3 regions of the Kitasatospora sp. NPDC048722 genome follow, and region 3 is predicted to be linked to each of the others. Evidence: riboswitches for the same ligand, from Rfam matches in the RefSeq annotation. Region 3 holds a riboswitch; each other region holds the start of a gene.
The links. A riboswitch is a leader RNA that binds a small molecule or an ion and turns the genes downstream of it on or off. The one in region 3 is predicted to bind magnesium.
Positions count from the first base shown of each region.

Region 1: it holds a riboswitch for magnesium, as region 3 does, so the genes downstream of both, AB0C76_RS29635 (hypothetical protein) here and AB0C76_RS29815 (CBS domain-containing protein) in region 3, are expected to answer to the same signal.
Region 2: it holds a riboswitch for magnesium, as region 3 does, so the genes downstream of both, AB0C76_RS12825 (NRAMP family divalent metal transporter) here and AB0C76_RS29815 (CBS domain-containing protein) in region 3, are expected to answer to the same signal.

Region 1 is NZ_JBEZGX010000047.1:59,607-61,865, forward strand. It holds gene AB0C76_RS29625 (hypothetical protein) at 5-502, opposite strand; gene AB0C76_RS29630 (winged helix-turn-helix domain-containing protein) at 549-1,025, opposite strand; gene AB0C76_RS29635 (hypothetical protein) at 1,086-1,340, opposite strand; M-box (ykoK) riboswitch at 1,723-1,896, opposite strand.
Region 2 is NZ_JBEZGX010000013.1:117,839-120,097, reverse strand. It holds gene AB0C76_RS12830 (BlaI/MecI/CopY family transcriptional regulator) at 1-115, opposite strand, end outside; M-box (ykoK) riboswitch at 290-476, shown strand; gene AB0C76_RS12825 (NRAMP family divalent metal transporter) at 851-2,259, shown strand, end outside.
Region 3 is NZ_JBEZGX010000048.1:20,376-22,634, reverse strand. It holds M-box (ykoK) riboswitch at 432-611, shown strand; gene AB0C76_RS29815 (CBS domain-containing protein) at 923-2,259, shown strand, end outside.

The DNA of each region.
Region 1 (2,259 bases), on a different contig from region 3:
GTCGTCAATGGCGCTGCGACGGTGGTGGGTTGGGGCCGGGCCGGTGCCGTCCCCGGCGCCGCTCGCGGACGGCGTCCACGAGCAGTCGGACGGTCGGGACGGGCAGGTCCAGCCGGCGGGCGATCCACGGCGCGGTGTGACCGCCGAGGGCGAGCACCCAGGCCGCGTAGAGCTGGTTGAGCTGCGGCCCGTCCTCGGCGAGCAGCAGCGGGCGGACGGCCTCCATCGGGAAGCCCTCCAGGGCGCGGGTGCTGTAGACGGGGCCGTCCGGGCCCGGCGGAGGCAGCGGGAGCCTTCGCCGGGCCGCCAGACGGCGGCCGACCAGCAGCGCGGCGACGAGCAGCAGGCCGGTGGCGGCGGCGCCGATCAGGGCGGCGCCGATCACCGGCCGCTCCGGGTCCGAGGCCTCGCTCAACGCGAGGCCTTCGAGGACGAGGAGCGTCAGGACGACGAGCAGCCCCGCCGCCTCGCCGCGCCGCGGGAGCAGCTTGCCGGGAGTCATCGGAAACCTCATCGTGGAGGTGGGGAAGGTGAGTTGGCTGAACGGGTCAGGCTGCGGCGGCCAGCCGGGGGTCGTACTTGTAGCCGACCTGGCGGACGGTCGCGAGGGCGGGCCGGTGTCCGGGGCCGAGCTTGCGGCGTATCCGGGCGATGTGGGTGGAGATGGTGCGGGTGTCGCCGTTGTCGGGGCGGCCCCACACGCTCTCCATCAGCTGGCGGCGGCTGTGCACCCGCAGCGGGTTGGCGACCAGGTGGGCGAGCAGCTCGAACTCCATGAAGGTGAGGTCGACTTCGCGGCCGTCGACGGTCGCGACCCGTTGCTCGGGGTCGATCGCCAGCCCGTTCGGCGGGGTGTCGTCGCCGGTCCGCACCCGGGTGGCCCGGACGGGGGACTGCGCGGGGACGGGCTGTACGGGGGAGGCCTGCGCGGCCTTGGCCGCGGGGGCGCTTGCCCTCGTGACGGCGCGGAGGGCGGCCCGGTGGTCGGAGAAGATGACGTCGAGCCGGGGGTAGCGGACGGCCATGACGGGACTTCCTTCGGCGTGAATCTGCTGGTGGAGTGGGTGGCGGAAGCGGACGGGTGGTCAGTACTCGGCATGCCGGCGGGCGCACGGCCGCGCCGTCCCGTCGGCGGCGGTGACGGTCTCCCATCGGGCCCGCAGGCGCACCTGAGGCCCGGCCGGGGCCTGCGAACCGATGGCCTGGAGCACGCTGTCGGCGATCGGGCCCGCGGCGATCGGGCCCGCGGCGATCCGGCCGAGGACGCCGGCGGGGGTGGCGCGCAGGCCGCGGGGCGGAGCGGTCCGGGGGGCGGGGTGGAAGGAAGCGGCGACGGACATGGCGACTCACCTCGGGTTCAACGGTCGGCGGGCGTGCGGGGGCATGCCCCGGCCGGGCGTGGCGTGGGGTTGGCAGGTTGACGCGCGAGCGCGCCTCGCAGCGGGCGACGGTGGCCCCCTGCGGGCACGACACCGCGACCCGGGGCGGCCTGTCCGATGTGGGGCCGCGCGGGCGAGGTGGGTGCGACGGGACGTCAGAAGCGCTGCGCGATAGAGGTGTTCAGCGTCTGCCGGAGGCGCGCTCGGGCACACGGGAACGGGGCTGACTGTGGCCCGGACTGCTACTGCTGTCCATGTGATCGCCTCCTTCCGGTCGGGCGCACCACGGGCGGCGCGTTCATCGACTCGGCAGGAGCTCGCCAACCTGCCCCCCGGGGCGGCCGGCTCACCCCAACTCGTCAGAGCTTTGGCACTTCACGGCGTAATCCCCCCTTGGGGGAAGCCACTTGGGATCAACCCTTAGGTCGGGAAGATCTGTCCTGAACCTGGGCGTCTCTCGACGTCGTCGGGTCAGTGGCCTGTGTCCGTGAAGACGCCTCACCGAACGAGGTGCCTTTCAAACACCCGAAAGCATAGCCCGGAACCGCGCGACCCTCGACACCTTTGTCGAACTTCTGACACGAACTCCCGACACGTACTCCCGGTGCGAACACCCTCCCCGGGGCGCATGGCGTTCGAGTGCGACCTGATGACGGTGGGTGCGAGGGGATCCTCGGCGTGATCGGCGGCTCGACGGGCGGCTACCGCGCTCGGGCTCGGCATGGTGCACCCGCAGGCCGTCCCGACCGTGGTCCCCGCTCTCCGGCTGCTTCGGGGCGAGCACAGCCTCGCGACCCGGACGCGGCTGCTGCCGCCCTCGCTCACGTGGCTGAGCGCCCACCTCAACGCTCCTTCTCCAGAGGGGCGTTGACATGACGCC
Region 2 (2,259 bases), on a different contig from region 3:
AGGCGACCGGCCGCTGCTGCTGGAGGTCGTCGACCACCTCGCGCACCGTGGCCGGCCGGCCCCAGGACCAGAGCCGGTCCATGATCTCGGCCTCAAGGTCGCCGAACCCGCGCAGCACCGCCCGTTTCCCCTTCCTCGCCGCCGCCGTCTGGAACGGCGCCCATGGTACGGCGTTCGACGTCGCCGACGTCCTGCGTCCTCCTGCGTCAAAGTTCTACAAAGGTGTCGAAGGAAACCGGAAAAGTGGCCCACGGCGATCCGCACGGGGGTATGCTCTTCGAGGTTTGAAGAGGCACCTCGTTCGGTGAGGCGTCTTCACGGACACAGGCCACTGACCCGACGACGTCGAGAGACGCCCAGGTTCAGGACAGATCTTCCCGAGTTAAGGGTTGATCCCAAGTGGCTTCCCCGCAGCGCCCGTTGCGGCCGGGGATTACGCCGTGAAGTGCCAAAGCTCTGACGAGTTGGGGTGTACCGGTCGACGGGACCGGTCCGCTCCTTGCCGTGTCGCGATGCGGCGCACAGTCGGTGCGCCCCCCGGCCGGGAGGAGGCGAGAAACATGGACTGCAGTAGTCCGGGCCACAGTCGCCCCTGCCCCCGCATGCTCTCGTACACCTCCGGCACGCGGTAACAACCTTTCCTGCGAACGCTCCGTCAGGCGCTCCGTGGTGCGCTCAACCATGCCCTGACGCAAGCGACTTGACGCACCGTCATGTCAGCGCGACGCCCGAGACCGGCCTTGTCCCGGCTCGCGCCGCCGTGCGGCCCGGTGTCGCGCGTCCGCAGGGGGGATTACTGCTGCGTGCCCCCTGACGGCCCCCTCAAGGCAGGGGGCGGGGAGGACCCACCATGGCGAACGCCATGCTCGACCCGAAGGTTCCCGCCGCTCGCAGCGCGGTGCTGGACGACGCGCACATCGGTGACATCAAGGGTGCCCTCGGCACCATCAGGCTGGACGACGACGCGCCCCGCCGGGGCCTCTCGGTGCGGCTGAAGACGCTGCTGGCGATCATCGGCCCGGGCCTGATCGTCATGGTCGGCGACAACGACGCCGGCGCCTTCTCCACCTACGGCCAGGCCGGCCAGAACTACGGCACCCAGCTGCTGTGGACCCTGCTGATGCTGGTCCCCGTGCTGTACGTCAACCAGGAGATGGTGCTGCGCCTCGGCGCCGTCACCGGCGTCGGCCACGCGCGGCTGATCCTGGAGCGCTTCGGCAGGTTCTGGGGCGCGTTCAGCGTCATCGACCTCTTCCTGCTCAACGCCCTGACCCTGGTGACCGAGTTCATCGGCGTCACCCTCGCGGCCGGCTACCTCGGCCTGCCGAAGGCCGCCTCGGTGGTCCTGGCCGCCGCGATCATCATCGCCTCGGCGTTCACCGGCTCCTTCCAGCGCTTCGAGCGGGTCGCCGTCACGCTGTGCGCCGGCTCGCTGCTGCTGGTGCCGATCTACTTCATGGTCCACCCGAAGACCTCGCAGATGGCCCACGACTTCGTGGTGCCGAGCATGCCGGGCGGTTCGGGCCGGCTCGCGGCGGTCATGCTGGTGATCATCTCCATCGTCGGCACCACCGTCGCCCCCTGGCAGCTGTTCTTCCAGCAGTCGTACGTCATCGACAAGCGCATCACCCCGCGTTTCATGAGGTACGAGAAGGTCGACCTGTGGATCGGGATCGCCGTGGTCATCGTCGGCGCCGCCGCGATGATGGGCCTCACCGCCGCCGCGTTCGCGGGTACCGACGGCTTCGGCCAGTTCTCCGACGCGGCCGCCGTCGCCAGGGGCATCGAGGACAAGGCCGGCCGCCTGGCCGGTGTGCTGTTCGCCGTCGCCCTGCTGGACGCCTCGATCATCGGCGCCTTCGCGGTCTCGCTCTCCACCGCCTACGCCGTCGGCGACGTCTTCGGCATCAAGCACTCGCTGCACCGCGGCGTGAAGGGTGCCAAGGGCTTCTACGGGATCTACGCCGGCCTGGTCGTGGTCGCCGCGGCGATCACGCTGCTGTCCACCGAGTACACCCAGGGCCTGATGACGCAGTTCGTCCAGGTGCTCGCCGGCGTGCTGCTGCCCTCCGCGACCGTCTTCCTGCTGCTGCTCTGCAACGACAAGGCCGTCCTCGGCCCGTGGGTCAACGGCCCGAAGACGAACGCCTTCACCTCGGCCGTGGTCGGCGTGCTGGTCATGCTGTCGCTCATCCTGACCGCCGCCGTCGTCTGGCCGGACATCAGCTCGGACGCGATCCTGTGGATCATGGCCGGCTG
Region 3 (2,259 bases):
CCCCCCGGCACCACCGGCCGGGGTAGCCCAAGCCAGGCAGAGGCGGGCCCCGTGAATCTCAGACTCTCGCTCCAGTCTCAGCATTCGCCGCCGAACACCGGATCGACCGGGTGCGGACGAACATCGACGAATGCAGGTTCAAGTCCTGCCTGTGCCGCTCCGTGGCACGGTAGTTCAACGGCAGAACGCGTCGGTTTCAATCTGATCCGCGGCCCTTAAACGTGCCGGTGTGAGCAATTGGGCGGCACACAGGGGCCCGGGAGCAGGCTACGCTCCCGGGTCCTCTCGCCTTCCGGACACCCGCGTACGCCTCCGCACACGCGCGCGCCGACGCGCGCCCGGCGGCTCCCCCGCTGGTCGGGGCGGGGTCAAGCTCAGGTCAAGGGTTATGCCGGGGGGATGGCGAGGCCCTATCCTGTCAAGGATTCGAAAAGACACCTCGTTCGGTGAGGCGTCTTCACGGACACAGGCCACTGATCCCACCCGTCGAGAGACGCTCCGGATCAGGACAGGTCTCCCCGGCCCAAGGGGTGACCCCAAGTGGCTTCCCCGCCCGCACCGGCCGGGGACACGCCGTGGAGTGCCAAAGCTCTGACGAGTTGGGGTGCATCGGGCGGTGACGTCCGTCCACCCTGCCATGCCGCCGCGGCACCGGATCGCGGCCGAGATCGGGAGGGGGCGTGATGGACGGAAGTCCTGGCCATAGTCGGCCCTCCACCGTTTCGTTCCCGCCGTCCTTCTTCCGCCGCTCCAGGCGGCTCCTCCTTCCCTGACCCGCCGGGTCCGCTCCGCTTCCCCCCTCGCGTCCGTGTGACGCGGGAGGCCCCTGCGTGCGCCCGGTGACCCCTGCGGTCAGGGTTGGCAGTGGCATGCCACCAGGCGGCCCGATGCCCCGTCCTGCCGGGGCGAGGGGGGTTTCTCCATGGCCACCACCACACTGTTCTCGTCCGCCACGGCGCGCCTTCGCGACCGCACCGTCGAAGCCGAGCGCCGCACCACCGTCACCAAGGCCGTCCGATCGTCGCTCGTCTCGCTCGCCGGGCTGGTCGGCGGCCCGGTCACCAACCAGGCCGGCGAGGAGGTGGGCCGCGTCGTCGACGTCGTCGCCCGCCTCTACGGACCGGAGCCCTACCCGCCCGTCACCGGCCTGATCATCCGCATAGGCCGCCGCCGCGCGTTCATCGCGGCCACCACCGTCGAGCGGATCCACACCAGCGGGGTCCGCCTGCGCACCTCCCGCGTCGACCTGCGCGACTTCAACCGCAGGCCCGGCGAGGTGTTGCTCGCCCGCGACGTGATGGACCACCAACTCGTCGACGTCGACGGCGTCCAGGTCACCCGCGCAGCCGACCTCTACCTCGCCCCGCTCGCCGCCCGCACCGTCCTGGTCGGCGTCGACGTCTCGCTGCCCACCCTCCTGCGCCGCCTCGGGCCGCGCCGCTGGCAGATCCGCCCCACCCCGGACGGCGTCCTGGACTGGCAGTCCGTCGCCCCCTTCGGCGAACAGGCCACCCACGGCCCCGCCGAGGTGCGACTGCGCGCCTCCCGCTCCGCGCTGCACCGGCTGCGCCCGGCCGACCTCGCCGACATCCTGGAGGACCTCGGCCGCCACGAGCGCCAGCAGCTGCTCGGCTGGCTGGAGCCGGAGCACGCGGCGGACGCGCTGGAGGAGATGGAGCCCGCCGAGCTGGAGAACCTCCTGCGCGAGGCGCCGCCCGAGCACGCCGCCCGGCTGGTCGACGAGATGGAGCCGGACGAGGCCGCCGACGCCCTGCGCGACCTGAACCCGGGCGAGCGCGAGAACCTGCTGGCCCGGATGCCCGAGCCCGAGGCCGCCGAGCTGCGCTCGCTGCTCACCCACCGCGAGGGCACGGCCGGCGGCGCGATGACCACCCTGCTGGTCACCACCCGCTCGGCCCGGACCGTCGGCGAGGTGCGGGCCGAGCTCGCCGCCCAGGCCGAACACCGCACCGACATCGACGCGGTGACCGTCCTGGACGACGACGGCGTCCTGGTCGGCGACATCCCGCTGTTCGACCTCGCCGTCGCCGAGGACACCACCGTGGTCGCCGACCTGGTCGCCTGGCGGGCCCAGTTCGGCCCGCCGGTGACCGTCCGCCCCGACACCCGTCTCGCCGAGGCCGCCCACCACCTGGTCGCGGCCCGCGCCACCTCCCTGCTCGTGGTCGACGACACCGACCGCCCCCTCGGCCGGGTCCTGGCCGACGACATCCTCGACTCGCTGCTCCCCGAGCGCGG